Regions from separate parts of the Massilia sp. BHUDP2 genome, predicted to be linked through region 1. Evidence: predicted binding sites of a transcription regulator. Region 1 holds the regulator's gene; the other holds the start of a gene.
The links. The regulator FNR, encoded in region 1, switches genes on or off when oxygen is low (the NO sensors DNR and NnrR bind a similar motif). The targets are predictions, from matches to a motif close to TTGATNNNNATCAA.

Region 1 (15,273 bases):
ACCCGAGGCCGGCCCTCCGCCGGTTTCGCTCGTGCTGCCGCCGAGCTGCGCTCCGCCGGTATTGCCGCCTGAACCGCCCGCAGTGCCCGGTTGCCCGCCGGCGTAGGTCGCGTCGGTGACCGGCTTGGCCGTGCTGGCGATGATGGCGCCGGCGGTGCGCCCGCCGGCCGTGACCTGGCCCGGGTACTTGGTCTGCTCGATGCCGCCCACGCTCGGGTTGCGGCCGCGGTCGCAGCCGCTGGCCAGCACCGCGAGCAGGGCCAGCGCGCCGTGGGTGATGATGGTGGATGCTTTCATGGTGTTCCTCGGTGTGCCTCAGGCGGCCGGGCCCGGACGGGGGCTCGGGCGGCCCGGCCTGGCGTCGGGATGCGGACGGTGCGCCGGGTCGGTCGCCGTGCCGTTGCGGACCTGCTCCAGCCACAGCGAATGGTGGGCGGCGGCCCAGTTCTCGTCGACGTGGCCTTCGCGCATGGCCTGGTAGGCGCCCGGCGTGCCCCAGGTGCCGATGTAGATGTGGCCCATGGCGGCGGCGATGTACAGGGCGGCGCCGCCGATGTGCAGGTAGTTCGCCACCTGCAGCACGTAGCGGGTCTGGCCGAAGGTGACGAAGTCCAGGATCAGGCCGGTGATCGACATGAGGATGCCCAGCAGGGTCACGCCGAGCCAGAACCAGGCCTTCTCGCCCGCGTTGAAGAAGCCGGCCGGCGGATGCTTGTGCGACACCAGCCCGCCGCCCTGCTTCACCCACTGCCAGTCGTTGCGGTTGAAGAAGTTACGGCGCAGGAAGGTGATGAACATCAGCACCGAGCAGACGATGAACAGCGGCCCGACGAAGTTGTGCAGGTACTTGGAGATGATGGCGAACCAGGAGAACAGGTCGTGGCCCATCCACGGCAGCATGATCTTCTTGCCGTACATGATGATGATGCCGGTGATCGCCAGCGCGATGAAGCTGTAGGCCGTGGCCCAGTGCACCTGGCGCTCCCATTTGGTGAAGCGCTTGATCTGGCGCCCGGATGCCGGCACTTCCTTGGCGGCGCCGACCGCCTTGTAGAACACGAAAATCAGGAGCGGCACGGCCAGCAGGATGAAGCCGGCGATGCTGGCGAGCGGGCCGTTGCGCAGGTGGCGCCAGGTGTTGCCGCCGCGCTGGACGATGACGTTGGCCTCGGTGGCGCCGTACTGGCCCAGGAAGTGGCGGTCCATGTGGACCCGGCCCGAGGCTGCGTTGGTCAGGCCCGGTTCCTTCACCACCGAATCGCCTTCGATCTGGAGCATGGTCTGCTCCTCGGCGTAGGCGGGCTTGGCGTCCTTGTTGGGTACGCCGGCCCAGGCGGCCGTCGACAGCAGTGCCAGCACCAGGCCAGTAATCAGCAACTGCGTCAGCAACAGCGACGCGCGCGAGGAAATGGCGTGCATGGTCGGCTCCTCAGGGGTTGGCCCGGTTGTATTCGTTCTGCTTCATGGCACGGTTCTGGACCGTCGCCGACCAGGCCAGCCTGTCATTGTGGAAGCGTTGCTGGAAATGGCGCTGGTCTTCCTTGCCGGCATATTCGCCGTGCAGCCAGCCGGGGAACTGCTCGACCTCGAGGCAGCCGGACAGCAGCAGCGGCAGCGCCAGGACACAGTAGCGGAATTTGTTCATGTTCATTGCACGATCCTCCCCGGGTCGTTCTGCACGTCGCCGACCTGCTGGTTCACTCGCGGCAGGTCGCCCTTGGCCTTGATCTCGCCACCGCGCTTGGGCCGACCGTAGGCGATCTTCCAGCCCCACAGCTCGGGACCGTAGCCGCGCGTCTCGACGCGCTGACGGTAGATGTCGGCGATCTGGTTCGCCTCGCCGCCCAGCAGGGCCTTGGTGCCGCACTGCTCGGCGCAGGCCGGCAGCTTGCCTTCGGCGATGCGGTTGCGGCCGTATTTCTTGAACTCGGCTTCCGACGTATCAGGTTCCGGGCCGCCGGCGCAGAAGGTGCACTTGTCCATCTTGCCGCGGTGGTTGAACATGCCGGTCTCCGGGAACTGCGGCGCGCCGAACGGACAGGCGTAGTAGCAGTAGCCGCAGCCGATGCACTGGTCCTTGCTGTGCAGGACGATGCCGTCCTCGGTGTGGTAGATGCAGTTGGTCGGGCACACCGCCAGGCAGGGCGCGTCGGTGCAGTGCATGCATGCCACCGACACCGAGCGCTCGCCCGGGATGCCGTCGTTGATGGTCACCACCCGGCGCCGGTTGATGCCCCAGGCCAGTTCGTGTTCGTTCTTGCATGCGGTCACGCAGCCGTTGCAGTCGATGCAGCGCTCTGTGTCGCAGATAAATTTCATTCTCGCGGCCATGCCGTTCTCCTCCGCTCTGCTCAGTTGAAAGCGCTGCGCCTCAGGCCTTGACGACCCGGCACTGCGATACCTTGGTTTCCTGCATCATCGTCACGGCGTCGTAACCGTAGGTCCAGCCCGTGTTGCAGGCCTCGCCGCGCACCGTCGGTGCCCCGCCTTCCGGATAATGGCGCTCGAGGTCCTCGCCCATCCACCAGCCGCCGAAGTGGAAGGGCATCCAGACCAGGCCGATCGGCACCCGCTCGGTGACCATCGCCATCATCTTCAGCCGCGCCCCGGTCGGAGTCTCTACCCAGACGTAATCGCCGACCTTGGCCGCGATCTGGGCCGCGTCGCGCGGGTTGATCTCGACGAACATGTTCTGCTGCAGCTCGGCCAGCCAGGGGTTCGAGCGGGTTTCCTCGCCGCCGCCCTCGTACTCGACCAGGCGGCCGGAGGTCATGATCAGCGGGAAGTCCTTCGAGTAATCGATCTCCTGCACCGACTTGTACAGGGTCGGCAGGCGCCAGAAGTTGGCCTTGTCGTCGTAGGTCGGGTACTTGGCGACCAGGTCGCGTCGCGGCGAAGCGAGCGGCTCGCGGTGGGTCGGCACCGGATCCGGGAAGTTCCACACGTTGCAGCGCGCCCGCGCATTGCCGAACGGGGCGCAGCCGTGGCCGATGACGACGCGGATGATGCCGCCCGACAAGTCGGTCTTCCAGTTCTTGCCCTCGGCCATCGCCTGTTCCTGGGGCGTGAGCTCGGCCCACCAGCCGAGCTTCTTCAGGAACACGTGGTCGAATTCGGGGTAGCCGACATCGAGCTGGCTGTCCTTGTTGGTCGAGCCGTCGGCGGCCAGCAGCGACTCGCCGTTGTGCTCGACGCCCCAGTTGGCGCGGAACGGCAGGCCGCCCTCGGCCACCGACTTGTTCAGGTCGTACAGGATCGGCGTGCCGGGATGTTTCATTTCCGGCGTGCCCCAGCACGGCCACGGCAGGCCGTAGTAGTCGCCCTTGCAGGGACCGTCGTCGGCGCGCAGGGTGGTCGGATTGAAGGTGTGCTTGTTCTCCATGTGGAGTTTCAGGCGCTCCGGCGAGCAGCCGGTGTAGCCGATGGTCCAGCAGGAGCGGTTGATCTCGCGCAGGATGTCCTCGACCACCGGCTCGTTGAGCACCACCTTGATGTTCTTGCACAGTTCGTTGTGGAAGCCCAGCTTCTTGGCGAACAGGTACATGATCTCGTGGTCGCTCTTGCACTCGAACAGCGGCAGGATGACGCGCTCGCGCCACTGGATGCTGCGGTTCGAGGCGGTGCACGAACCCGAGGTTTCGAACTGCGAGGCGGCCGGCAGCAGGTAGACGCCGTCGGTGCGGCCGTGCATCGAGGCGGTCATGCTCGGGTAGGGGTCGATCACCACCAGCATGTCGAGCTTCTGCATCGCCGCCTTCATGTCCGGCAGGCGGGTCTGGCTGTTCGGCGCGTGGCCCCAGTAGAACACCGCGCGCAGGTTGCTAGGCTGGTCGATGTACTGGTTTTCTTCGTTGACCGCGTCGAACCAGCGCGACACCGTGATGCCCGGCTTTTCCATCAGCTCCTTGGAGCCGAAGCGCGACTTGATCCATTCGTAGTCCACGCCCCAGACGCCCGCGAAGTGCTTCCAGGCGCCCTCGGCGATGCCGTAGTAGCCGGGCAGCGAATCGCCGTTGGGGCCGACGTCGGTGGCGCCCTGCACATTGTCGTGGCCGCGGTAGATGTTGGCGCCGCCGCCCGGGACGCCGATGTTACCCAGCGCCAACTGCAAGATGGACAGCGCACGCACGTTGGCGGTGCCGACCGTGTGCTGGGTGATGCCCATGCACCAGACCACCGAGGAAGGCTTGTTCTTGGCCAGCATCTCGGCGGCCATCTTGACCGAGGCTTCCGGCACGCCGGTAATGTCTGAGACTTTATCCGGGGTCCATTTCGCCACTTCCTTGCGCACGTCCTCCATGCCGTAGGTGCGGGCCGCGATGTATTCCTTGTCCTCCCAGCCGTTCTGGAAAATGTGCCACAGGATGCCCCATACCAGCGGGATGTCGGTGCCGGGGCGCACCCGCACGTAGTGGTGGGCGAAGCGCGCGGTGCGGGTGAAGCGCGGGTCGATCACGATCATCTTCGCGCCCAGCTCCTTGGCGTGCAGGAAGTGCAGCATCGAGATCGGGTGGGCCTCGGCCGGGTTGGAGCCAATGAACATCACCGCCTTGCTGTGGTGCAAGTCGTTGAAGGAATTGGTCATCGCCCCGTAGCCGAAGGTCTGGGCCACGCCCGCGACCGTGGTCGAGTGGCAGATGCGCGCCTGGTGGTCGCAGTTGTTCGAGCCCCAGAACGAGACCCACTTGCGCAGCAGGTAGGCCTGTTCGTTGTTGTGCTTGGAGCTGCCGATCACCATCAGCGCGTCCGGCCCGGATTTCTGGCGCAGCTCGATCAGCTTGTCGCCGATCTCGTTGATGGCCTGGTCCCAGGACATGCGCACGTACTTGCCGTTCACCAGCTTCATCGGGTAGCGCAGGCGGTGCTCGCCGAAGGCGTGCTCGCGCACCGAGGCGCCCTTGGCGCAGTGCGCCCCCATGTTGATGGGCGAATCGAAGGCGGCTTCCTGGCGCACCCAGACGCCGTTGGCCACCACCGCGTCCACCGAGCAGCCCACCGAGCAGTGGCTGCAGATGGTGCGCTTGATCTCGGTGGGCACCGGGGCGTCCGGCGCCTGGTCGGCCCGGGCCGGTTCGATCACGTTCAGCGGCAGCTGCCGGGCCAGGGCGCCGGCGCCGGCGGCGACACCGGCGCCGACCAGGAAGCGGCGCCGTTTGAGTCCGCTGTCGCGGACGGACTTCACGAGGGACATGCTGGTTCTCCCGTTGTGCTCACCAGTAGGCGGCGGTCTCGTAGTAGCGGCGGATGTGCTCGGTTTCGTGGTAGCCGCGCTTGACCTGCGGCTTCGCGGCGGGCTGGGGCGCCGGCGCATCGGCGGCCTCGGCCGTGCCTGCCACGACGGCCAGCGCTCCCAGCGGCGCGGCCTTCAGGAAGCCGCGGCGGCTGGGGTCCGGCACATCGTGCCCGGCGCCTGCGGCCGGCTTGCCGTCCTGTCCGTGTTCAAGTAGCTGCGGATGCTGTTCCATGCTGTGCCTCGCTTCAGTTAAACCATTGATTCAGTGAGCGCTTCCCCGACCACGAAGGCTTCGGCTTCGATGGCGAGGAAGGCGCCGGCCAGGCGCGCGACCAGCCGGTAGTAATTGGCGCCCTCGCCTGATGCGATGTCGTCCAGGCAGCGCTCGTACCAGGGCGCGATGTGGACCTCGAAGAAGGCCTGCTGCCGCGCGAGCGGCTGGCGCGCAATGCCGGGGGCGCCGGTGATCAGGACGCGCATCGTCTCGCACAGGGCGCCCAGGTGGTCTTCGAATTCGCCGACGCCGCGCACCCGGCCTATGCCGAAGCGCGCCAGGTCGGCGCGCAACTCGGCCAGCGGGGTGTCGTTCATGAAGCCGGCCAGGTAGCGCGAGCCGTAGGGATTGATCGGCGGCGTGCCGACGCTGATGAAGAGCGCGTCGAACTCCTCGGACACCGCATCCGGGTCCATGACGCCCGAGGCCAGGCTCAAGGCTTCCCAGGCCTGTTCCAGGGCCGGATCGCCTCCTTCGGAAAGGATGGGGTCGGCATGCGCCAGCGCGTCCAGCAGCGCGCCGTCCGGCGCCGCCAGCAGCAGGCGCGACAGCAGCGCGTACAGATCGGCGCGCGCCTGGTCCTCGCCCGACAGCGGTAGCGGTACGGCGACGGTGATGGCGGGGTCGGGGGGACGGTTGATCGACGGCGCGTCAGGGTGGGACACGTGCTGCTCTCCTGTTGGCAAAGGGTCACCAGCAGTGTAGCCCTCCAGCGCGGCAGGCCGCGCACGGTTGATGACACGGTGCTATCAAATCATGCTCAACGCATGCCCAGGGCATGCATGAGGGTGCGGATCACGTAGGCTACCGCCGACAGGGTAAATACGCCGCCGAGCCAGAGTGCCGCCAGCCAGGCCAGGCGCCGCAGCCATTCGCGCCGGGTCGCCTTTCGTGGCCCGACCATCAGTGATACCCCGCGTCGGCCTTGACCTTGCCCCGGAACACCCAGTACGACCAGGCCGTGTACATCAGGATGATGGGCAGGATGAACAGGGTGCCGACCAGCGCGAAGCCCTGGCTGCTGGGCGGCGAGGCCGCTTCCCAGATCGAGATCGCGGGCGGCACGATATGAGGCCAGATGCTGATCGCCATGCCGCTGTAGCCGAGGAAGATCAGGGCCAGCGCCGCCACGAAAGGCACCCGGTGCGGCATTTGCTCACCCCGGCGCTTGAGCGAGCGCAGCAGCAGCACGATGAACACCGCCACCAGCACCGGCACCGGCGCCAGGAACACGATGTTCGGGAAGCTGAACCAGCGCGCCGCCACCGCCGGGTCGCGCCAGGGCGTCCAGATGCTGACGATGACGATGGCCGCGAGCAGCATCAGGGCCAGGGGACGCGCCACCTGGATCATGCGCGCCTGCAGCTCGCCCTCGGTCTTCATCACCAGCCAGGTGGCGCCCAGCAGGGTGTAGGCGATCATCACCCCGAACCCGGCCAGCAGCGGGAAAGGTGCGATCCAGTCGAGCGGCCCGCCGGCATAGCTGCGCCCCGACACCGCGATGCCGTCGAGAAAAGCGCCCAGCGAGACGCCCTGGAAGAAGCTGGCCACCACCGAGCCGCCGATGAAGGCCTTGTCCCACAGGTGGCGCTCGTGCTCCTTGGCCTTGAAGCGGAATTCGAAGGCCACGCCGCGGAACACCAGGCCGACCAGCATGAAGATCAGCGGCAGGTAGAGCCCCGACAGGATGATCGAATAGGCCACCGGGAAGGCCGCCAGCAGCCCCTCGCCGCCCAGCACCAGCCAGGTCTCGTTGCCGTCCCAGACCGGCGCTACCGTGTTCATCATGGTGTCGCGGTCGCGTTTTTTCGGGCTGAAGGGAAACAGCAGGCCGATGCCCAGGTCGAAGCCGTCCAGCAGCACGTACATGAAGACGGCGAAGAAAATGATGATCGCCCAGATGACGGTGGTGTCAATGCCCATGGCCGGGTTCCTCCTTGTCGCGGCCGAGGCCGTCCGGGCTGGCCTCGCCCTCGTCGTCGTCGTTCTGCACGTCGGCGGCCGACAGCGGCCGGCTGGGCGTGCGTTCCTCGCCCGGGCCGCCTCGGGCCGGCGTATGCAGCTCGAAGCGCTGCGGCCCTTTGCGCATCATGCGCAGCAGGTAGACGGTGCCGGTGCCGAACACGAAGATATAGGCCACCACGAACAGGGCCAGGGTCAGGCCGAGCTCGGCGGCGCCATGCTTTGATACCGCATCGGCCGTGCGCAGCACCCCATACACGACCCAGGGCTGGCGGCCCACCTCGGTGGTGGTCCAGCCGGCCAGGATGGCGACCAGGCCCGCCGGACCCATCCAGAGGGCGAAGCGCAGGAAGGGGCGCTTGTGCCACAAGCGCGCCTCCCCTCCCCGCTTGCGCCGCAGCCACAGGCTCCAGGCGCCGAGCGCGATCATGAGCAGGCCCAGGCCTACCATCAGGCGAAAGCTCCAGAACACGATCAGCGAGTTCGGCCGCTCGTCGCGCGGAAAGTCCTTGAGCCCCGGGAACTGGCCGTTCCAGGAATGGGTGAGGATCAGGCTGCCCAGGTGCGGAATGCCGACCGCGTACTTGGTGCGTTCCTCTTCCATGTCGGGCACGCCGAACAGCAGCAGCGGGACCGCCTTGTCGCCTTCGTTCTGCCAGTGCCCTTCCATGGCCGCCAGCTTGGCCGGCTGGTGCTTCAGGGTGTTCAGGCCGTGGAAGTCGCCCACCACCGCCTGGATCGGCGCCACCAGCAGGATCATCCACATCGCCATCGACAGCATCTTGCGCACCGCCGGGTTGTCGCGGCCCTTGAGCAGTTGCCAGGCTCCGGTGGCGCCGACGATCAGGGCCGTGGTGAGATAGGCGGCGATCACCATGTGCAGCAGCCGGTACGGGAAGGACGGGTTGAAGACGATCGCCAGCCAGTCGGCCGGGACCATGCGGCCGCCCTCGATGGCATAGCCCTGCGGGGTCTGCATCCAGCTGTTGGCGGCCAGGATCCAGGTGGCCGAGATCAGGGTGCCGACCGCGACCGCGCAGGTGGCCCCGAAATGCAGGCCCGGGCCGACGCGGGTCCAGCCGAACAGCATCACGCCCAGGAAGCCGGCTTCGAGGAAGAAGGCGGTGAGCACCTCGTAGGACAGGATCGGCCCCATGATGCTGCCGGCGAACTCGGACAGGTAGCTCCAGTTGGTGCCGATCTGGTAGGCCATCACGATGCCCGACACCACCCCCATGCCGAAGCAGACGGCGAAGATCTTGAGCCAGTAGTGGTAAAGGTCGACGTAGACCTGGCGCTTCGTGCGCAGCCAGCACAGCTCGAGCACGGCCAGGTAGCTGGCCATGCCAATCGTTATCGCCGGGAACAGGATGTGGAAGGACATCGTGAACGCGAATTGCACGCGCGCCAGATCCAAAGCGGACAAACCGAACATGCGGGCCCCTTTTGCTCGTCGTACTCCGTTGTGGTGTCCAGAATCTAGCATGCGGGAAGGGTGCGCACGCTTGGCGATGTCGATTTGATACGCCAAAGCTTCGCTTCGGCCGCATGCGAGTCGCTTTTCATGCATGCGCAAGACCGGGCCTGCTTTCGGCGTCGAAACCTTTCCCTCCCACAGAAAACTTGGGGTCACTGATCCATATTAATGACCCGTCAGATCGATCCTGCCGACTCAATCCACTCGTCTATATTGGCTGACGATTCGAGCCCGGCGGCAGCCGGAATCCTGTGTATCCAGCATGCATGCGGACTCGCGATCCGGCGGCCCGGCCTCCGCCCTCGCCACGCGGTGGAGCGGGCCATCCATCGATCGTCGATGTGAAAGGAGATGGTCATGACTCAACATCAGAACCACGCGGCGGCAACGCGGATCGCGGCGCGCGCCGGGGAAGCGGAGGTGCTGGTCACTTCCTCGGCCATGCCGGCCAGCTTCCGCGAACTGCGCCAGGAGGCCGATGCGGCCGCGGTCCGGCAACTGTTCGGGACCGCACCGGCCCGGGCCGGCCAGCCCGAGCCCGAACTGAGCGGCACCGGTTTCACCTATCGTCACGACTGGGGCGCGCGGCGCGGCCGGTGGGTGCTGCGCCTGAACTGGGATGTCATCCAGCCCCCCTCCCGGGTCCTGGTGGCGATCGGCGAAGGCGTGCCGGGCGGCCCGTCCGCCGGCAAGTTCATCGGCGCGGCCCGCTACACCCTGCACAACGTCGCCTCACGCTGGAACGGCGTCGACATCTGGGTCGACATCGCGTGGAGCAGCGACATCTCGCTCTACGCCGATTACCTGATCATCAACCCTTGAAGCGCACCAGGAGATTCCCATGGCACCAAATGATCGTCTCGACCAGGACGCAGCACTGCTCCTCGACCCCGGAACGCAGGAGCGCGCGGATTCATCAAGCACCAAAGGCCCCTGGGCCGTCGCCGAAGCGAGCGTCGGCACGGAAGGCGTGCAGCCCGCGCTGCAAGGGAACGGCTTTACCTACCGCCACGACTGGGGCATGCGCCGCGGCGAATGGCTGCTGCGGCTCAACTGGGACCTGATCCAGCCCGGCTCGCAGGTCTTCGTGGCCATCGGCGAAGGCGTGCCCGGCGGACCGCCCGCCGGCAAGTTCATCGGCGCGGCCCGCTACACCGTGCACAACGTCGCCCCGCGCGGGGGCGGCGTCGACATCTGGGTCAACATCGAGTGGAGCGCCGACATTTGGCTCTACGTCGACTACCTGGTCGTCAACCCGCCCTCGGCGCCCCCTGGCCTGCGCACGGTCTCGGTCACGGTGCACCGCCACAGCAGCGTAGCCCTGAGCGAAGCCGAGGCCGACCGGATCCTGGCCGACATGGGCACGATCCTCCAGAACGACGACAGCGGGCCGGACGTCACGACCCCGGTCCGTTTCGTGCGCAACGGCGCAGTCCGGCTGCTGCCGGCGAACATCCCCGGCACCATCCAGACCTCAAGCGACCTGAATGCCCTCCTGACCGCCGGCAGCGGGGTCAAGATCGTGCAGGCCATCCGCTGGTGCGGCGGCCCCGGCGACGGCATCATCGGCTGCGCCCCGGTCGGCAGCGCCTCGGTCAACGTGGCCGCGGTGCGCTTCACCGCCAACCAGGAAGGCCTGATCTGGGTGCACGAGTACGGCCACAACTGCGGCCTGCCCCACCGCACCGACGACCCGCGCGCGGTCATGTACCCGTCCGTCGGCGCCGACCACAACGTGGTCAACGCGGCCGAGTCCTCGGCGTACCTAGCAGGCCCGCTCAGCATCAGCGGCAAGGTGATGGCCGCCGGCGGCTGCTCCTGCGGTGCGGGCGGCCTGGCGCTGCCTGCCGACGTGCGCGACTTCGTCTCCCAGCACTGGATCGAGGGCGTGCCATGGGAGCTGGCCTCGCAGTACGGCGAGAAGGACGCCCGCCTGCTGCTGGACTGGCTGGTGAACGAGCCGGAGAAGCACGAGGAGTTCCTGACCCAGATCGTGGCCACCCTCGGCTACATCGGCAGCGAGATCGCGGTCCAGCCGATGATCGACTTCGTCGAAAGTGCGCGCGCCGGCCGTGCCGTGTTCAATGCCAGGAACACGGCCCTGCTGCGCCTCGGCGACCTGGCCAACCGCTCCGGCAGCCGGGCGGCGCTCGATTTCCTGGCGCGGGTCGCCGGCGACATGGACCTGGCGCGCACGCTGGCGGCGCCCCAGGCCAGCGCCGAGCTGCAGGCGGCCAAGGCGCTGCAGGACGTGGTGGCGCCGAGCCTCGACACCCTGGCGGCCGAGCTGGCGGTGTCGGCCACCTTCGGCCTGGCGCTGGCGGGCACGGTGCAATCGCAGCAGGCCGTGGAAGCGCTCAAGGGGAACGCCGACGCCTTCGCGACCGTGAACCAGGCGGCGCAGGAAGCCGCCGAGATCGCCGCGACCGTGCGCGCCAAGGGCCGGCAGGAGTATTACAGGATGAAGGCGGAACACCGGCATCACCTGTAATCGGGCTTGTATTTTGGAAATGAAACCCGCGGACGCGGCCTTTGTCTATAATGGCCGCGTCAGCATTTTCGTTTCCCTGCCATGAACCAACCCATCTCGCTCCCGGGCGAAGCGAAGGTCATCCAGGCCCTCAAGGCCAGCTGCAGCGCGTGCAGCATGCACCAGCTGTGCCTGCCGATGGGCCTCGAGGATGCCGACATCAATCGCCTCGACCAGATCATCGGCCGCCGCCGCCGGCTCGCGCGCGACGAGCGCCTCTACGCCATGGGCGAGCCCTTCCGCAACCTGTACGCGGTGCGCTTCGGCCATTTCAAGACCTATCAGGTCAACGCCGCCGGCGAAGCCCAGATCACCGGTTTCCAGATGGCCGGCGAACTGCTGGGCATGGACGCCATCAGCGGCACCCACCACTGCGACGCCGTGGCCCTCGAGGACAGCGAGGTGTGCGAGATCCCGTTCTCGCGCCTGGAAGAGCTGTTCGGCCACGTGCCGGCCCTGCTGCGCCACTTCCACCGCATCATGAGCCAGGAGATCACGCGCGAACAGAACGTCATGCTGCTGCTCGGCAATATGCGGGCGGAGCAGCGTTTCGCCGTCTTCCTGGTCAACCTGTCGGCACGCTACGCGGCGCGCGGCTATTCGCCGCACAGCTTCCAGCTGCGCATGTCGCGCGAAGACATCGGCAACTACCTCGGGCTCACCATCGAAAGCATCAGCCGCCTGCTGTCGCGCTTCAAGAAACAGGGCTGGCTGCAGGTCGACAAGCGCGAAGTCACCCTGCTCGACCCGGCCAAGCTCAAGGCGCTGGCGGCTGGCACCGACGTCTGCAGCCCGATGGGCTAGCGACACCGCCATGGCTGCTCCGCTGCTCGACCTGCATCTGCGCAGCTATGGCGCCGCGCGCAGCTCGGACCGCCACGAGTTCGGCCAGCTGGTGCTCCCCGTGAGCGGCGAAGTCGCCCTGGAAATCGAAGGCCGCCAGGCCCGGCTCGATCCGCTGCGCGTGGCGGTGGTGGCGCCGGGCGCCTGGCACTCGCAGTGCAGCCCGGTGGCCAACCGGTCGCTGATCGTCGACCTGGGACCGGATACTTTCGCGCAAGGACCCTGGCAGCGCCTGCTCGAGCAACCCTTCGGCGCCATCGGTCCGGCAGCGCGCAAGCTGGTCGAATTCATGGGCATCATGGCCGCCACCGCTCCGCCCGCGCCTTCCGTGCTGGCCGGCTGGACCCCGCTGCTGCTCGACACCCTGGTGCTGGGAGCGCCCGCACCAAGCTCGCGCCTGGCCGCCCTGCTCGCCCGCATCGAGGCCGAACCCGGCCTGCCGTGGACCACCGAGGCCATGGCGCGCGCCTCCAGCCTGAGCGTCAGCCGCCTGCATGCGCTGTTTCGCGAAGAGCGCGACAGCACGCCCCACGACTGGCTGCTGGACTGCCGCCTGCGCCATGCCTGCGAATGGCTGCGTGCGACGGCGCGCCCGGTGGCCGAGATCGCGCTGGCAGCGGGCTTTTCCGAGCAGAGCGCGCTGACCCGTGCCATGCGCAGGGCGATGGACACCACGCCCGCGGCCTACCGGCGCGCGTATCGCGAGAATCTGTCAAACCAGCAGTAGCCAGGGTCAAGAGCGCCGCGGGCATCCGGCCGACAATCTCCCTTCCCAAGGAGATCGTCCATGCTTTCGCAGATTCACACCACATCCCACACCACGCAACTCGGCATCGGCGCCGGCATCACCGCGGGCGCCTTCTGGGGCCTGGTGTTCCTGGCCCCGGAACTGGTGCCGGGCTTCTCGGCCCTGCAGCTGTCGGCGGGCCGCTACCTCGCCTACGGCATCGTCGCCGCCATCCTGGTCGCCCGCGCCTGGCCGCGGCTCAGGCAGCGACTGACCCGGGCCGACTGGCGCGGCCTGGCCTGGCTCAGCCTGGCGGGCAACATCGTGTACTACCTGTTCCTGGCCCAGGCCGTCCAATTGGGTGGCGTGGCCATGACCTCGATCGTGATCGGGCTGCTGCCGATCACCGTGACCCTGGCGGGCTCGCGCGAGCACGGCGCGGTGTCCTTGCGGCGCCTGGCCCCCTCCCTGCTGCTGGGCGGGGCCGGCCTGGCCTGCATCAGCTGGGATTCCTTGTCTTCCCTGGAGGGCGGCTCGGGCATCGGCCTCCTGTCGGCGATCGGCGCGCTGCTGTCATGGACCTTCTATGCGGTCGTCAACCGGCGCTGGCTGGCGCGCCTCGAGGGCATTTCGGCCAACGAATGGAGCCTGCTGGTGGGGGTGATGACGGGCGCCCAGGCCCTGCTGCTGGCGCTGCCGGCCTTCCCGCCCGGCGGCGCCGCGCACACGGGCAGCGAATGGCTGCAGTTCCTCGGGGTGGTGACGGCGGTCGGGATCTTCTGTTCCGTGATCGGCAACGCCTTGTGGAACTACGCCAGCCGCGCCCTGCCGATGGCGCTGATGGGCCAGATGATCGTGTTCGAGACCGTGTTTGCCTCGCTCTACGGCTTCCTGTGGGAGGCGCGCTGGCCCAGCGGCCTGGAGGCGGCGGCGCTGGTGCTCCTGATGGCTGGCGTGGTGTCCTGCGCCGCCGCCCACCGCAATTGAGCGGTTCCAGGGAGCGCCAGGCGCTCCTTTCTTACACCTGGATCACCAGATCGGGCCGGAAGGCTTCCTGCTCGCCCTTGCTGAGATAGCCGAGCGGGTTGGCCACCACGCGGCAGGACCAGGGCCGGCCGGCGTCGACGCCGCTGACCACGTAGTCGTTGGCGCAGTGCAGGTGGCCGTGGATCCAGATGTCGGCCTGCGGGAACAGGCCGTCGAGCGCATTGCAGAAGCCCGCGGTCCCGGGCGTGAGGCCGTAGCGCGGGTCGGCGCTTTGCAGGCTGGGCGCGAAATGGGTCACCACCACCGTGCTTCCCTCGAAGGGCGCCGCCAGCGCCCCGCGCAGCCAGTCCTGGCAGTCCAGCGCCATCTCGCGGATGCCCTCGGCCAGCACCTTCTCGCCGTTTTTCAGGGTGGTGTTCTTCGACAGGTACCAGTTGGCGGCGCGGAAGGCCTTTTCGCGTTTCTGCAGCTGCTTGCTCAGCTCCTGCTCGCGCAACGCCAGCGCGTCGAAGTCGCTCCACAGGGTAGTGCCGATGAAGCGGATACTCCCGATGACGAGCGTTTCGCGGTCCAGCCATTCGATGCCGAGGCGCGCGCAGCTGGCGCGCAGGCGCGCGTAGGCTTCGTCGTAGTCGAGGCCATCGAATTCGTGGTTGCCGGGGATGTACAGGACGCGCGCGCCATTGGCGCCGGGGCGCAGCGGCGAGAAGCGTTCGAGCCCGAAATCCTCGTCGGTCAGGCGCGACCCGGCCTGGTAGGAGCCGATGTCGCCCGCCAGCACGACGACGTCGGTGTCGGCGTGGATCTGCGGATTGAAACCGGCGTAGCGTTCGAGGTGCAGGTCGGAGAAAATCTGGATGCGCATGGTCGGCGCAGTATAGCGGTTTCCACCGCAGGCTGCGCCGCCGCGTCAGAAGCTCACGCGCACGTGGGGCGCGCTTCGCTTCGCCTCGCCGTGGTAGACGGCTTCGATGTTGTTGCCGTCCGGGTCCAGCACGAAGGCGCCGTAGTAGCCCGGGTGGTAGGCGCGCTCGCCGGGGCGGCCGTTGTCCCTGCCGCCGGCGGCCAGGGCCGCGAAATAGAAGGCATTGACCATCTTGCGGTCGCGTGCCTGGAAGGCCAGGTGGTGGCGGCCGGTGAGCACGCCTTGCGCGGCCGCGCTGTCGCGGCTGGAGATGAAGAGTTCGTCGGCCCAGAAATAATCGTCACCCGCGCCGCCCAGCGGAATGCCCAGCACGTC
Region 2 (15,273 bases), on a different contig from region 1:
TGCGCCACGTCCACCGTCGCGCCTTCCGAGCGCAGCAGCCAGGCCAGGGACTCGGCGGCATCGACGTTGTCGTCGGCCACCAGCACGTGCTTGCCCAGGCGCGGACCCGCGGCGCCGCGCTGCTCGGCCACGTCGGGCGTGGCCGCCGGCCGGATCGCCGGCAGCGTCACCGTGAAGGCCGAGCCATATCCCGGCCCTTCGCTATGCGCCGCCAGCCGGCCGCCGTGCAGCTCGACCAGGCCCTTGGCCAGCGACAGGCCGATCCCCAGGCCGCCCTGCGCCAGGTGGCTGGCGCTGGACACCTGGACGAAGGCGTCGAACACGCGCGCCAGCATGTCCGGCTCGATGCCGATGCCGTTGTCGCTCACCTCGACCCGCGCCTCGCCGCCGCTTTCCTGCAGCAGGATCGCGATGCGTCCGCCCGGCGGCGTGTACTTGGCGGCATTGTTGATCAGGTTGGCCAGCACCTGGGTCAGGCGCAGCGCGTCGGCATCGACCCAGACCGGCTCCTGGCACAGGTCGAGCGCCACGGTGTGGCGCCCGGCCTCGATCAGCGGCATGCTGGTCTGCAGGGTGTCGCGCAGCAGCCGGCCCAGCTCCACCGGCGCGCGGTGCAGTTCGATCTTGCCGCGGCTGATGCGGGTGACGTCGAGCAGGTCGTCGAGCAGGCGCGCCATCTGGCCGGTCTGGCGTCCGACCATGGCGGCGATCCAGTCGATGCGGTCCTGGGGCAGCGCCTTGCCGCGCAGGAGCGAGGCGGCGTTGGCGATCGGCGCCAGCGGGTTGCGCAGCTCGTGCGCCAGGGTGGCGATGTAGACGTCCTTGCGGCGGTCGGCTTCCTTCAGGCCTTCCATCGCTTCCTCGCGTTCGCTCACGTCCAGCACCAGCGAGAACACCCGGTCGATCCGTCCGTCCTCGTCGTGCAGCACCGAGTTGTACCATTCGCAGCAGAGCGTGCGGCCGTCGCGCGTGCGGTTGCGGTTGCTCGACTCGACGTAGCGCGTGGCCGAATCGAGCAGGCGCCCCATCGCGCCGGCCACCATGCCGGCGTCCTCCTCGTGGATCACCGGCAGCGCGTCGATGCGCTGCCCGACCGCTTCCTCGGCCGTCCAGCCGAACAGTTCCTCGGCGCGCCGGTTCCACAGGCGGATCACGAAGTCGCGGTCCCATTCGATCACGGCCAGCGGCGTGTTTTCGATGAGGTAGCGCGTCTGGTCGAGCGCGCGCGCCAGCGCGGCGTTCGCTTCGGTCCGTTCGGTGATGTCGTCCAGCACGATCACCGCCGCCGCCAGCTCGGCCGCGGCGTCGCGCAGGGGCGCCCCGCTGACCGAATACACGCGCCGCCCGTCGCGCGTCAGGCTCTCGAGCACGGCATCGCGGAAGGCTTCGCCGCGGACCGCGCGCCGCACCGGCTCGCCGATCAGGGACAGCATCGCGGCCGGGCCGGCCATGCCGCCCTTGCCGGTGTGCTCGAAACGGGCCGCCATCTGCTCGGCCAGGTCGTTGGCCATCACGCAGCGGCCCTCGCGGTCGACGATCAAGACGCCGTCGGGCAGCTGGCGCAACACCGAGCCGAGCAGGCTCTGCCACTGCGCGCGCGAACGGGTCTCGATCATTTCTTCGAAGGTGTCGCGCAGGCGCCCGTGCAGGGCGATGTTGTCGATGGCGACGGCGCCCAGCACGAACAGCGAGGCCGCCAGGCCGTACAGCCGCCCGGCGTAGAAGCCGAGGTCGAAGCGTCCGCCGTTGAGCAGGCAGGACAGCAGGACCTCGAAGGCCCAGGCCGACATCGCGATCGTCAGCCAGACGTCGAGCACGGCGCGCGGGCGCTTCTGGGCCGTCTTCCACAGGGCGTACAAGGACAGCGCCAGCACGCAAGCGCTGATCCAGCGGTAGGCGGGACGAAAGCGGTCCCCGTCCATCAGCTCCGGCAGGTAGGGGGCGCCGGTGGTGCACAGCAGGACCAGCGCCGAGACGAACAGCGCCGTCAGGAGTGCACCGACGCGCATGAAATGCGCCGGCAAGGGGCGCCGGTAGCTGGCCGCATAGCCGAGCACGAACAGCGGGAACAGCGCGTGCCAGATCATGAACAGCCACGGCGTGGTCTGGTCGTTCCCGCCCAGCACACCGTGGGCGGAGAACAGGCCGGGAAAGGTCAGGAGGTGGGCCAGCGCGATCAGCGCCGTGAACAGGTAGCCCAGCGTGAGGATGCCGAGCGACCAGGAACGGCTGGTATGCACGTGGCCCAGCAAGAGGATGCCGGTGAGCAGGTTGCTGCCGATGAGCACCGACTGGTACATCGGGATGAATTCCGGCGCTACCGGCAGCGGCGTGCGCGCAAACGGCGCCAGCAGCGAAAAGAAAACCGCCAGCACCGCCAGCACCACGAGGACGTTGCGCAACTGCGCAGCAGAGGGAGGGTGTTTCGCCAGATCTGCCGGTTCTGCTAGTACACCGTATCGCATGGATCATCCCAATGGAATGCGAAGCATATGTATCAGGCGCTTATTTGCCCTCATCAATTTACATAAAAATATATCCCATTTGCGACATTCAAGCACTTGTTTTTCTGATATCTCAGCTCCGTGCGCTCACCGGGTAGCCGGCGGCGTCGATCGCCGCAACAATCCGGTCGAGATCGGCATCGCTGTCGATGCTCACCCGCTTGCTCGGCAGGTCGATGCTGACTTTCGCCGCCTCGTCGATGCCCTGCACGGCCTTGGTCACGCGGCCGACGCAGTGGCCACAGCTCATGTCTTCTACGGTCAATTGGTACATTTCTCGTGCTCCTGGTTGAACGGGCGTTTCCGGCCCTTGGTGAATGAATTCTTCCCTGGCGGCGTGCGGCGCGGCTGCCGTTGAGGGCCGCCAGCCGCGCAGCAGCAGCGCGTTGGCCACCACGCTGACCGAACTGAGCGCCATCGCGGCGCCGGCCAGCACCGGGTTGAGCAGGCCGAAAGCGGCCAGCGGGATGCCGACCACGTTGTAGACGAAGGCCCAGCCGAGGTTCTGGCGGATCTTCGCATAGGTGCGCTGCGAGATCGCCACCGCATCGGCCACCAGGCCGGGGTCGCCGCGCATCAGCGTGATGCCGGCGGTCTGCATGGCGACATCGGTACCGCTGGCCATCGCAATGCCGACGTCGGCCGCCGCCAGCGCCGGCGCATCGTTGATGCCGTCGCCGACCATCGCCACCTTGCGGCCGGTCGCTTTCAGCTCCGCCACCAGGCTGGCCTTGTCTCCCGGCAGCACCCCGGCATGGAAGCGCGCGATGCCGGCCTGCTCGGCAACCGCACGCGCGGCGCCCTCGCTGTCACCGGTGAGCATGACCGACTCGATGCCCATGGCGGCCAGGCGCGCCACCGCCGCGGCCGCACCCGGCTTGAGGCTGTCGCCGAAGGCCAGCAGGCCGAGCACCTCGGCCCCTTCGGGACGCGCCAGGGCCAGCCAGGACACGGTGCGCCCCTGCGCCTCGTGCGCGGCGGCCTGCGCCTCCCATGCGGCGGTGGCGGCGCCCTGCTCCCGCATCATGCGCGCATTGCCGAGCAAGACGATCGCGCCCTCCACCTCCCCCTGCATCCCGCGCCCGGGCAGCGCCCGGGCGTTCGCCACCGGCTGCAGCGCGACGCCGCGCGCCTGCGCGGCCTCCAGCACCGCATGCGCCAGCGGATGGCTGCTGGCCTGCTGTACGGCCGCGGCCAGGCGCAAGACCCGCTCGCCGTCGGCGCCTTCGAGCGCGGCCAGGCGCGGACGGCCTTCGGTCAGGGTGCCGGTCTTGTCGAACACGACCACGCCCACCGCATGCGCGGTTTCGAGCGCCTCCGCATCCTTGATCAGGATGCCGTGGCGGGCGCTGGCGCCGGTGCCGACCATGATCGAGGCGGGCGTGGCCAGGCCGAGCGCACACGGACAGGCGATCACCTGCACCGCCACCGCATTGAGCAGCGCCGCCTGCCAGTCGCCCGTCGCCAGGCCCCAGCCGAGCAGCGTGACGAGCGACACCAGCAGCACGGCCGGCACGAACACCGCGCTGACGCGGTCCACCAGGCGCTGGATCGGCGCCTTGACCGCCTGCGCGTCTTCCACCATGCGGATGATCTGCGACAGCATCGTCTCGCTGCCGACCGCGGTGGCGCGCACCAGCAGCAGGCCCTCGGCGTTGATGGCGCCGCCCGCCACGCGATCGCCCGGGCCCTTGGCCACCGGCAGGGATTCGCCCGTCAACAGGGATTCGTCGAGGTGGCTGCGTCCTTCTTCCACGCTGCCGTCGGCGGGCACCCGTTCCCCGGGCCGCACCACCATCAGCTCGCCCACGCGCAGTTCGGCCAGCGGGATGCGCTGGTCGCGGCCGTCGCGCCGCACCAGGGCATCGTTGCTGCGCAGGGCTTCCAGCGCGCCGATCGCCGCCACCGCCTGGCGCTTGGCGCGGGCCTCCAGCCACTTGCCGAGCAGGACCAGGGTGATCACCACCGCCGAGGATTCGAAGTACAGGTGGGGCGTGCCGTGGTGACTGCCCGCCAGCAGCAGGTACAGCGACAGGCCGTAGGCGGCGCTGGTGCCGATCGCGACCAGCAGGTCCATGTTGCCGCTGCCGGCACGCAAGGCCTTCCAGCCGGCCCGGTAAAAGCGCGCGCCCAGCCAGAACTGGACCGGGGTCGCCAGGACGAGCTGCAGCCAGCCGGGCAGCATCGGGTTCAGGCCGAAGGGCTGCACCAGCATCGGCGCCACCAGCGGCATGCTCAGCAGCGCGCTCAGGGCCACCGGCCACCAGGCCGGCAGGCCGGCGCCGGTCTTCCCGTCGCCCTCGGGCCGGGCCGCGCCGGGCGCCGGCTCCGCGGCGGCTTCGTAGCCGGCCGCGCGCACCGCCGCCACCAGCGCGTCGAGCGCGGCGCCGCCATGCACGCTGGCCTTCTCGGTGGCCAGGTTGACCGTCGCCGCGCTTACGCCGGGCACCTTCTGCAAGGCCTTTTCGACCCGTGCCACGCAGGACGCGCAGGTCATGCCTTCGATACTCAGGAGGGTCGCGCCCTCGGGATGCGTTCTCGTGTCCATTTGCTTCCTTCAATCATGGAATGCCATACCCGAAGGATATTCCTTCCCACGATGGGAAGGTCAAGCAACTTTTTTGGACACCTGGAACTCGAATAAGGCTTAGTAAGGAGAGCGCGCCGAACACACGCGTCCACGCCCGGCCTTCTTGGCCTGGTACATGAAGTGGTCGGCTTCCTTCAGGAGTTCTTCCGGCGCGCGCACGGCGTTGCCGCTGTCGAGCGAGATGCCGATGCTGGCGCGCACGCGCATCGCCCGTCCCGGCAGCATCACCGGCTCGGAAATGCTCGAGATCAGCTTCTCGGCCACGGTGTGGGCATCGTCGAAGGTGTCGGCCATGTCCTCGAGCAACACGGTGAACTCGTCGCCGGCCAGGCGGTAGACGCTGTCGGTCTTGCGCACCCCGGCGCGCAGGCGCCCGGCGATCTCGCGCAGCAAGATGTCGCCGGCCTCGTGGCCGAGCGAATCGTTCACCGCCTTGAAGCCGTCCAGGTCGATGAACAGCATGCCGACCGCCTTGCCGCTGCGGCTGGCGCGCGACTGGGCTACCGGAATCGCCTCCAGCAGCGCGCGCCGGTTCAACAGGCCCGTGAGCAGGTCGTGCCGGTTCTCGTATTCGCGCTGGGCCTGTTCCTGCTTGCGCTCGGTGATGTCGTGCAGGAAGGCGCTGAACACCGTGCGCCCGTTCGACTCGAGCGCGCGGATGCGCACCTCGACCGTCAGCGCACTGCCGTCGCGCCGCAGCGCCGGCAGTTCGAGGCGCTGGTCGACGGCGCTGGCGAGCCGGGTCGCCAGGAAGCGCCGCATGCCGTGGCGATGGCGCTCGCGGTATTCGTCCGGGATGATCAGCTCGTCCAGGCTGCGGCCCAGGGCCTCGTCGCGCGGCCAGCCGAAGGTGTCCTCGGCCTGGCGGTTCCAGGCCGTGACCAGGCCCTCCTCGTCCAGGCTGATATAGGCGTCGTAGGCGTTTTCCACCACGCTGCGGATTTCCGCCTCGCGCGCGTGCAGCTCGGCGGTGCGCGCCTGTACCCGGCGTTCCAGGTCGGCATTCAGGGCGGACAGCGCATCCTGGGCCGCCTTCTGGGCGTCGATGTCCTTGATGACCGCCACCGTGTATTCGACCTGCCCCGCGGCATTGCGTTTGGTCGAGACGTCAAGGGCGACCCATACCGGCCTGCCATCCTTGCGCATATAGCGCTTCTCGAGCCGGAACCCGTCGAGCTCGCCCCGCTGGATGGCGCGCATCTGGTCCATGCCGAGGTCGACGTCGTCCGGGTGGGTGATCTGGCGGAAAGTGCGGCTCCACAGCTCTTCCTCGCCATAACCGACGATGTCGCACAGGGCCTTGTTGACGCTGAGCCAGCCGCCGTCCGGCGCCACCAGCGCGATGCCCACGCTGGCGATGTCGAACACGCTGCGGAAGCGCGCCTCGCTGGCGCCCAGCACCGCGCTGGAACGCGCCAGCTGCTCGCGCGCCACCGCCATGCGCTCGCGGTACTGCACTTCCTTGGTCAGGATCGCGGCCAGGTCGTTCAGCAGGCCGGCCTCGTCCTCGCTCAGCGTGCGCGGCTTGGTGTCGAGCGCGCACAAGGTGCCGATCGCCAGGCCGGCCGTGGTACGGATCGGCACCCCGGCATAGAAACGGATTCCGGGCGGACCGTTGACCAGCGGGCTGTCGCTGAAGCGCCCGTCCTCCAGCGCGTCCTGCACCACCAGCGGCGCGCTCATGCCGATCGCATGGGCGCAGAAGGCATGTTCGCGCGGCGTCTGTCCCGGTTCCATCCCGACGCGCGACTTGAACCACTGGCGGTCGGCATCGACCAGCGAGAACAGCGCCATCGGCACGTCCAGCATGCGGCTGGCCAGGCGGGTGACGCGGTCGAACACCGGTTCGGGCGGGGTATCGAGCAGGTGGAGGGCGTCGAGCATCGACAGCCGGTCAAGTTCGTCGGGAGGCAGTGGGGCAGCAGGCATAACGTCCGTGTGATCAATTAACGGCGTGGCTGCCGTCCAGGTGGAACTGTAACAGATACTGCATTTCCGACACAAAATTAAGGTGTCACAAGTACCAACAATGTGTCGCATTCCAGTAAATCTGTGACATTATTCTAAGGAAAGCCCGCCCATCGTCGTTGCAGTATGATTCGAGACCAGCCATGCGCCCTCTTCCCGCCGTCCTCCTTTGCCTCGCCAGCCTGTTGCTGCCCTTCCACGCCGTCGCCTCCGACGCCGCCGCGCGCGATGCCAGACTCGGCGTGCGCGAGGCCGAGCGCCAGCGCGCCCTCGCGCTGAACGAACGTGACATCGAGCTGCTGCGCCGCCTCATGGGCGGCAATTATCGCCACGTCGAGACCAACGGCAGGCTGCGTTCCAAGACCGAGTTCCTGCAGGCGCTGGCGCGCGACGAGTACCGCATCCGCAACTATGGGCTGGAAGACATGGAGGTCGAGGTCGTGAACGAGGACGTGGCGATCGTCACCGGCACCTGGCGCGCCGCCCGCCTCGACCTCGGCACGGCCCAGCCGCTGCGCGGCCGCTACGTGCGGGTCTGGACCCGCCAGCCCGAAGGCTGGCGCATCTCGCTGCACCAGGGCACCGAGATCAAGACCGCCGCCGCCCAGCCCGCCAAGTCCGATACCCGCGGCCCGCACTAGGGCTTCCCCAGGGCGCGGCGGCCTCAGTCGGCGGCGCGCACCGCTTCGCCGATCGCATAGAAGTTGCCGCCGGCGACGTGGTGGATGCTGCGCCAGGACGGATCGGCCGTCTCGAAATGCCAGTGGCCGTCGCGGAACACGCGCGCATCGGCCCAGGCGGCCGTCACCTCGCCGATGAACAGGTCGTAGGCCTGCTGGTTGTGCGGTTCCGGCACCAGCCGGCAGGCCAGCCAGGCCGAACAGCCTTCCACCAGCGGCGCCGCCACCCCTTCCATACGTTTCAGGACGACGCCGGCCTGGGCCAGCTTGTCCGGCTCGGCATCGAGCGAGCGGTTCCCCACCTCCTGGGTCAGGCGCAGCTGCGCCACCGTGGGCAGCTGGATCACGAAGCTGCCGCTGCCCTCGACCAGGGCGCGGGTGCGGGTCGACTTGTCGAGCACCACGGTGAGCTTGGGCGGGGCAAAATCGAGGGCGCAGGCCCAGGCCGCCGCCATGACATTGTCCACGCCCTCGTGGCTGCTCGACACCAGCACGGTCGGGCCATGCGTGAGCAGCCGGTAGGCCTTCTCGAGGGGGACGGGGAGGATGTGTTCGTTCATGCGGACTCCAGTGCGGCAAAACCCTAGTCTGCCATGGAAGCCCGCGGCAGCGCTTTCCCTCGAGCCTTGAGGGTGGCGCTGTCGATCACGAAGCGGTACTTGACCTTGCCTTCCAGCATGCGTTCGTAGGCGGCGTTGATCTCGCTTGCCTCGATCATCTCGATGTCGGCGACGATGCCGTGTTCGGCGCAGAAGTCCAGCATCTCCTGGGTTTCCGGGATCCCGCCGATCATCGAGCCGGCCAGCGCGCGGCGCTTCATGATCAGGTTGAAGACCTGCGGCGACGGGTGCGGCGAGGATGGCGCGCCGACCAGCACCATGGTGCCGTCGCGCTTCAGCAGGGACAGATAGGCGTCGAGGTCGTGCGGGGCCGCCACGGTATTCACGATCAGGTCGAGGCGCCTCCCTTGCGCCGCCATGGCTTCCAGATCGCGCGAGACCACGACCTCGTGCGCGCCCAGCGCCTCGGCATCGCGGCGCTTCGATTCCGAGGTCGTGAAGGCCACCACGTGGGCGCCCAGCGCACGCGCCAGCTTGATGCCCATGTGGCCCAGGCCGCCGATGCCGACGATGCCCACCCGCTTGCCGGGGCCAGCCTGCCAGTGGCGCAGCGGCGACCAGGTGGTGATGCCCGCGCACAGCAGCGGCGCGACCGCCGCCAGCTGGGAGGGATCGTGGCGCACGCGCAGCACGTAGCGCTCGTTCACGACGATGCGCTCGGAATAGCCGCCCAGCGTATGGCCGGGCGCGTCCGGGGTCGGCGAATTGTAGGTGCCGACCATGCCGTCGCAGTAGTTTTCCAGGCCCGCGTCGCAGTCGGGGCAGCTGCGGCAGCTGTCGACCATGCAGCCGACGCCGACCAGGTCGCCCACCGCGAAGCCTCGGACGTGGGCGCCGACGGCGGACACCTGCCCGACGATCTCGTGGCCCGGCACGCAGGGGTAGACCGTGCCGGCCCATTCGCCGCGCACCTGGTGCAGGTCCGAATGGCAAACGCCGCAGAAAGCGATGTCGATCTCGACGTCGTGCGCGCCGGGCGCGCGGCGCGTGATGGCGATCGGGCCGAGGGGCTGGTCGCCCGCGTGGGCGCCGTATGCGTTGACAGTCATGCTGGATCCTTCCATGTTCTTGCAAAGGGAGCATGGTAGCGGCTGACGGTAGCAAAAAACGTATTGGAAATTGCATGGGCTTATGAATGCACGTCATGAATGACCCGCCCGATTCGTGAGAAAATTTGCATAATTCCCACTTCCGCCCCTATCGATGGCTCGCGACAACATCAACGACATCCTCGTGTTCCTCGCCGTCGCGCGCGAACGCAGCTTCACCCGCGCCGCGGCCAGGCTGGGCATGACCCAGTCGGCGCTCAGCCACATCGTGCGCTCGCTCGAACAGCGCCTGGGCGTGCGTCTCCTCCAGCGCACCACGCGCAGCGTCTCGCCCACCGAGGCCGGCGAGCGCCTGATCCAGAACGTCGCCCCCAGGCTGGAAGAGATCGAGGCCGAGATCGCCGACATCAGCGACCTCGGCGGCAAGCCGGTGGGCACCATCCGCATCACCGCCGTCGACCACGTGGTCGAACAGGTCCTGTGGCCGCGCATCGCCCCGCTGCTGCCGCAATACCCCGACCTGCACGTCGAGTTCAGCGCCGACTACCGCATCGTCGACATCGCCGCCGAGCGTTTCGACATCGGCGTACGCCACGGCGACCAGGTCGACAAGGACATGGTCGCCGTGCGCCTCACCAGCGACGTCCCGATGCGCATCGTCGGCGCGCCCGCCTACTTCGAACGGCGCCCGACGCCCGCCTCGGTTGCCGACCTCATGAAGCACAACTGCATCACGCTGCGCCTGTCCAGCAGCGGCGGCATCTACGCCTGGGAACTGCGCCACAAGGGCGAGGACATCGAGGCGCGGGTGCGCGGCCAGGCCGTCTTCAACGATGTCAGCCACCACCTGGATGCCGCACTGAGCGGCAACGGCCTGGCCTTCCTGCCCGAGGACATGGTCGCCGACCACGTCCGGGCCGGCCGCTTGATGAGCGTGATGGAAGACTGGTGCCCGAGCTTTCCCGGGCTGCACGCCTTCTACCCCAGCCGGCGCCATTCCTCGCGTGCGCTGGGCCTGGTCATCGACGCCATCCGCTACCGCGGCGCATGAACACCGAAATTCGACAAAGATTTGATCTGCATCAGGCGCACGTCTGACACAGCCGTCCACTCGGCGTAGAGTCATCGCTGCCGCGACGTATTCGCAGGAGGTGCTGCCGTGTACAAGACCATCATTGTCCATGTCGACGAAAGCCCGCTGCTGGACGCCCGCCTGCGCGCCGCCGCCTGGCTTGCCAACAGCCACGCCGCGCACCTGGTGGGGTGCGCCGCCACCGGCCTGTCCTGGCCCGCCTACGCCATGCTCACCGGCTCGATGGCGGTGTCGCCGGTCGCCGAATTCGACTCCCTGCGCAGCATGGCGCAGGCAAGCCTGCAGCGCTTCGCCGAGCGCGCCTGCCAGCTGGGCGTGGACTCGATCGAGGAACGCCTGGTCGAGGACGAGAACCGCGACGCCCTGCTGCTGCAGGCGCGCTATGCCGATCTGGTCGTGACCGGCCAGGACGCGGGCGACGCCGCCACCGTGCGCGGCCTGCCGCAGTACCTGGCCATGCACGGCGTGCGCCCGGTGCTGGTGGTGCCGCCCTCCTACGGCGGCGCGCCGATCGCCGACAGCGTGGTGGTCGGCTGGGACGGCAGCGCCCAGGCGATCCGCGCCATCGGCGCCGCCATGCCGCTCCTGGCGCGCGCCGGCACGGTGCGCCTGGCGCTGGTCAACCCGGACCTCGAATCCGGCCTGCACGGCGAGGAGCCTGGCGCCGACATGGCGCTCTTCCTGGCGCGCCACGGGGTGCGCGTCGAGGTGCTGGTGGAGCGCACCGGGGTCCCAGTGGGCGAGGCCCTGCTCGGCGTCGCGCGGGCCTGCGGCGCCGGCCTGCTGGTGACCGGTGCCTTTGGCCATAGCCGCTACCGCGAGATCGTGCTGGGCGGCGTGACCCGCCTGCTGCTCGACCGCGCGCCGCTGCCGGTCCTGTTCGCGCACTGAGCGTGCCGTCCAGGCATTACAGGGCCTTTTCCCCGACCAGCCGGACCGGCCCCAGGATGCCTGCCGGGCGCGGCGCGATCAGCTGGGTGTCTTGCGGGACGAAACGCTGGCCGTAGCGCGCCGACAGCAGACGGTAATCCGGCAGCGCCTGCCCCGCCAGCGCATTTAGGGCCAGGTTCGCGACCTTGACCTCGATGCGGTTGCTGCCCGGGGTCAGGTACTGCGTCACGTCGACGCGATACGGCGGATGCCAGACCGCGCCGGCGCGCTTGCCGTTGACCCAGACCTCGGCCGCCTCGCGCACCGGGCTGTCCAGCATGGCGCGCATCCCGGCCGGCACCTTGGGCGTGCTCGCCAGCGCCGTGCCCGGGCCAAAGTCCAGCAGTACGCGCTGGCCCGCAAGCAGGGTGGCGTCCAGCCTGACGGTCTTGCTGTAGGTCGCCACGCCGGAGAAGTAGCGGGTCGCCTCTTCGTCCGTCCAGGAGCGCAGCTGCGGCATCGGCCGCTTGGCCGCGCTGCCGGGGAAGGCGACCTGCCAGTCGCGCCCGAGGTCGGCCAGCACGCTGGCCGGGCCCGGACGCGGGGCCTCGGCGGCCGCCAGCGGCGTATCGGACAGCACCAGCACGCGCGACTCGTAGGGGGCCAGCGCCAGCGGCAGCGGGCCGCCGGCGGGGGCGCGCGTCAACCTGCCGCTGTGCGGATCCAGCCAGGCCGCATGCGCGCGCCGCACGCCGGGCGTGGCCGTGGTGTCCACCACCGTATTGCCGGTGTTGGCGACGAAGTAGATGTCGGCGTCCGCCAGCTTGCGGCGCACGAAGCCGACCTCGGCGGCGTTGGAGGCCAGCCTGAAGTCCGGCACCAGCGCCTTGTCCAGCGCCGCGCCCACCGCCGTATCGTCGGCCACCACCTGCACGTTCGGACCGGATGCGAACAGGGCCTTCGAAGCTGCCGCAACCTGCGCGGAGATCCGCGCGGCATCGAGGTAGCCCGGCGCCATCGACGGCGTGCCGCCCACGGCGATGATCTTGCCGCCGCCGCGCACGTAGGCGGCCAGCTTGTCCAGCACCTCGGGCGCCAGCCGGCGCACGCGCGGCATCACCAGCACCGGGTGCTTCAGGCCGAGCGCGAGGATGGATTCGGCATCGACGTAGTCGAGGTTGTGGCCGGCGTCCAGGACCTGGGCGGTGAGCTCGGGCGTGACGTAGTGGTGCATCTCGGCCGAGAGTGAAACCTTGCCCGGCACCAGGCGCGCGTAGACGTCGTCATTGGGCAGGAACACCGCTACCTGGTTGGCGGGTGCCCCCTGGCGCATCAGCCAGCTCATGCGCGTGAGGTAGGCGTTCACGTCCGGCATCACGTTCCACCAGGGGTTGTGATCGTTGAACACGGCCGCCGCATAAAAGGCGTAGCCGGGCGCACGGGTCCCGGGCGGCGTATACGGCCAGCCGTGGCCGACGAACAGGTTCACACCCTCGAGCAGCATGCGGTCGGCCTCGGCCTTCATGTCGAGCGGGGTGGCCGAGAAGGCCGGCGAATTCAGCCAGGTCCAGGTCTCGGCCGAGATCACCGGGCGCCCGTAAAGGTGGCCGGCGGACGTCGCCAGGCGGGTGAAGGAAAAGGCGCGGTGCTGCGGCCCCTCGCCTTCAGGCAGCGCCACCAGGCGGTTGCTCGACATCGATACCGCCGGCTCGCCATAGGTCTGGGAGCGGAACCGGGTCTTGTGGGCCCTGGCCCAGTCGTCCATCGGGGTAAGGTAGCGCTCGTTCACCAGTTCGGTCTGGGTCAGCGCCCAGTCGCGCTTGAGCGCGCCGGCCTGCTCGCCGATGCCGTTGAAGATGGCCGGCAGGTGCGCCAGCACGTCGTAGCCGCGCCGCTTGCGGAATTCCTCGACGAAGTCGGCGGTCCAGTCGCTGCCATAGACCTCGAGGCTGTCCGAGAACACCGCGTAGGGCGGCTGCTCACCGAAGGCCTTCAACAGCGGTTCGGCCACGGTCTTGAGGTGGTGCTCGACCGCCTCGCGGTTCAGGTGGTCGAGCACGAAGCCTTCGGCATTGAGCGCCGGACGCTTGACCTGCTGGCCGGTGCGGGTGGCGATATAGGCCAGCACCACGCGCTCCGCTGCGTCCGGCGCGATGGCGGCGCGGCCGCCGGCGTCCGCACTCGCCCCGATGCGCTGCAGCTTGCCGGCCTCGTACTGCTTGGCATTGCCGGGGGCGACGAAGGTGGCCAGCAGGCGCTCGCCGTTCATCACCGCCGGCAGCGCGAAGCTCCCGCTCCCGGCCGGCACCTCGATGCTGGCCAGGCGCAGGCGCGCCGCGGCGTGCTGGACCTTGACGTGCGGCCCGCCGAAGGGCCAGCCCGAACCGAGCGTGATGTCCACGCGCAGCCCCTGCGCGCGGCCCTGGCGGTTGGCGAAGGAGACGGCGTCCAGGAACTCCGTCGACAGGTAGGGCAGGTTCCTGATGCCGCGCGCCGCATCGTCGAGTTCCATCGGGTACACCGGCTGGATCTCGAAGCCGCCGAAGCCGCCGGCCTTCATGGCCGCGATCTCGCGTTCCAGCTGGGCCGGCACCACGGCGGGGCCGAACCACCACCAGCGCACCAGCGGCCTGGCGTCCGGCGGCGGGGACGCCACGCGCGCGGCGACCTCGGCGATGCGGTCGAACACCACCGGGTCCTGGGCGGCGGCCGCGCAGGACAGCGAGGCCACCAGGACGCCGATGGCGCCGGCAAGGAGGGAGGGCTTGTGTACGAAGGACTTGCTCATGAATGATCCTGCTGGACAAAAAAAAGCACGGCCGCGACGGACCGTGCGTAAGAGCGTCTTCCAAGCGAAAGAAGCCCATGGAGTCGACGGCCGTGCGGCAGGCCGCACGGGGCCGTCATCCATAAAGACGAAGGACGGGCAGCCGATCCTCCGGCGGGCGCGAAGTAATCAAGGACTTGATCGATTCGCAAGGTGAACGCAAAGACCGCCATCAGCGCTTGCCCGCCGCGTGCTCGAGCAGCCAGCGCTCGATCGTGTCGCGGTGCGCCTGCGACGTCAGGTGCACCTGGTCCGGCTCGACCACCAGGGTACGGGCGGTCGGAATCACGTTGTACACCGCGAAGGTCGACGTCGGCGGCGTCACGGTATCGTTGTAGCCGGCGTAGTACAGCACCGGGGTGCGCAGGCGTCTGGCAAAGTTCGCGGTGTCGTAGTAGGCCGAGGTGGCGGCCTTCGGCTCGACCGGCTGGTCCTGCCTTCGCCCCTCCCCGTCCTTGCGGAACAGCGCGGGCCAACCGCCGGCGCGCTCGTGCAGGTAGCCGGTGACGTCGCTGTAGGCCGGGTAGGACGCGATCGTCAGCGACACGCGCGGATGCAGGGCGCTGGCCATGATCGCCAGCTGGCCGCCCTGGCTGCCGCCTTGGGTGGCGAGCTGCCTGCCGTTCCACTTCGGGTGCTGCACCAGGTAGTCGAGGGCGCGCAGCGTCCCCAGGTAGACCCGGCGGTAGTAATAAGCGTGGCGGTCGTCCAGGTTGAAGCGGTTGTAGCCGGCCAGCGCGCCGGCGTTGAGCTGCTCGTACAGTTCCGCCGGCAGGTCCACGGGGATGCCATGGATCCCGAGCTGCAGCGTGATGAAGCCCTTCGCGGCCAGCTCCGGCGTGCCCTTGTAGCCGCGCACGCCGGCGCCCGGCACCTGCAGCACCGCCGGGAACGGCCCCTCCCCGCGCGGCACCGAGAGCACGCCGTACATGCGGGTGGTGCGGGTGCCCGGTCCCACGTTCTGGAAGCTGAGATAGGACACCTCGACTTCCGGCGTGGACAGCGCCGGCGCCGGCAGCAGCCGGAACGCCGGCTCGACCTTGGCCAGCTCGCGCTTCTGCGCCGCCCAGAA

Region 2: a site for FNR is predicted at 10,484-10,497, ahead of ACK6C6_RS12900 (universal stress protein). Genes of this name have one in related genera too.

What each region holds. Positions count from the first base shown of each region.
Region 1 covers NZ_JBJUVW010000001.1:1,707,548-1,722,820, reverse strand. Annotated here, with positions in the region: gene ACK6C6_RS07740 (hypothetical protein) at 1-297, opposite strand, end outside; gene ACK6C6_RS07735 (formate dehydrogenase subunit gamma) at 316-1,419, opposite strand; gene ACK6C6_RS07730 (hypothetical protein) at 1,430-1,651, opposite strand; gene fdh3B (formate dehydrogenase FDH3 subunit beta) at 1,648-2,331, opposite strand; gene ACK6C6_RS07720 (formate dehydrogenase subunit alpha) at 2,372-5,311, opposite strand; gene ACK6C6_RS07715 (twin-arginine translocation signal domain-containing protein) at 5,211-5,465, opposite strand; gene ACK6C6_RS07710 (molecular chaperone) at 5,483-6,172, opposite strand; gene ACK6C6_RS07705 (DUF2474 domain-containing protein) at 6,268-6,411, opposite strand; gene cydB (cytochrome d ubiquinol oxidase subunit II) at 6,411-7,430, opposite strand; gene ACK6C6_RS07695 (cytochrome ubiquinol oxidase subunit I) at 7,420-8,904, opposite strand; gene ACK6C6_RS07690 (hypothetical protein) at 9,304-9,768, shown strand; gene ACK6C6_RS07685 (hypothetical protein) at 9,788-11,437, shown strand; gene fnr (fumarate/nitrate reduction transcriptional regulator Fnr) at 11,519-12,280, shown strand; gene ACK6C6_RS07675 (AraC family transcriptional regulator) at 12,291-13,046, shown strand; gene ACK6C6_RS07670 (DMT family transporter) at 13,107-14,033, shown strand; gene ACK6C6_RS07665 (metallophosphoesterase) at 14,065-14,898, opposite strand; gene ACK6C6_RS07660 (VOC family protein) at 14,944-15,273, opposite strand, start outside.
Region 2 covers NZ_JBJUVW010000002.1:484,866-500,138, forward strand. Annotated here, with positions in the region: gene ACK6C6_RS12865 (ATP-binding protein) at 1-2,402, opposite strand, end outside; gene ACK6C6_RS12870 (heavy metal translocating P-type ATPase) at 2,578-5,052, opposite strand; gene ACK6C6_RS12875 (PAS domain S-box protein) at 5,152-7,023, opposite strand; gene ACK6C6_RS12880 (nuclear transport factor 2 family protein) at 7,206-7,703, shown strand; gene ACK6C6_RS12885 (flavin reductase family protein) at 7,727-8,302, opposite strand; gene ACK6C6_RS12890 (NAD(P)-dependent alcohol dehydrogenase) at 8,326-9,411, opposite strand; gene ACK6C6_RS12895 (LysR family transcriptional regulator) at 9,566-10,462, shown strand; gene ACK6C6_RS12900 (universal stress protein) at 10,571-11,395, shown strand; gene ACK6C6_RS12905 (glycosyl hydrolase) at 11,412-14,162, opposite strand; gene ACK6C6_RS12910 (acetylxylan esterase) at 14,374-15,273, opposite strand, start outside.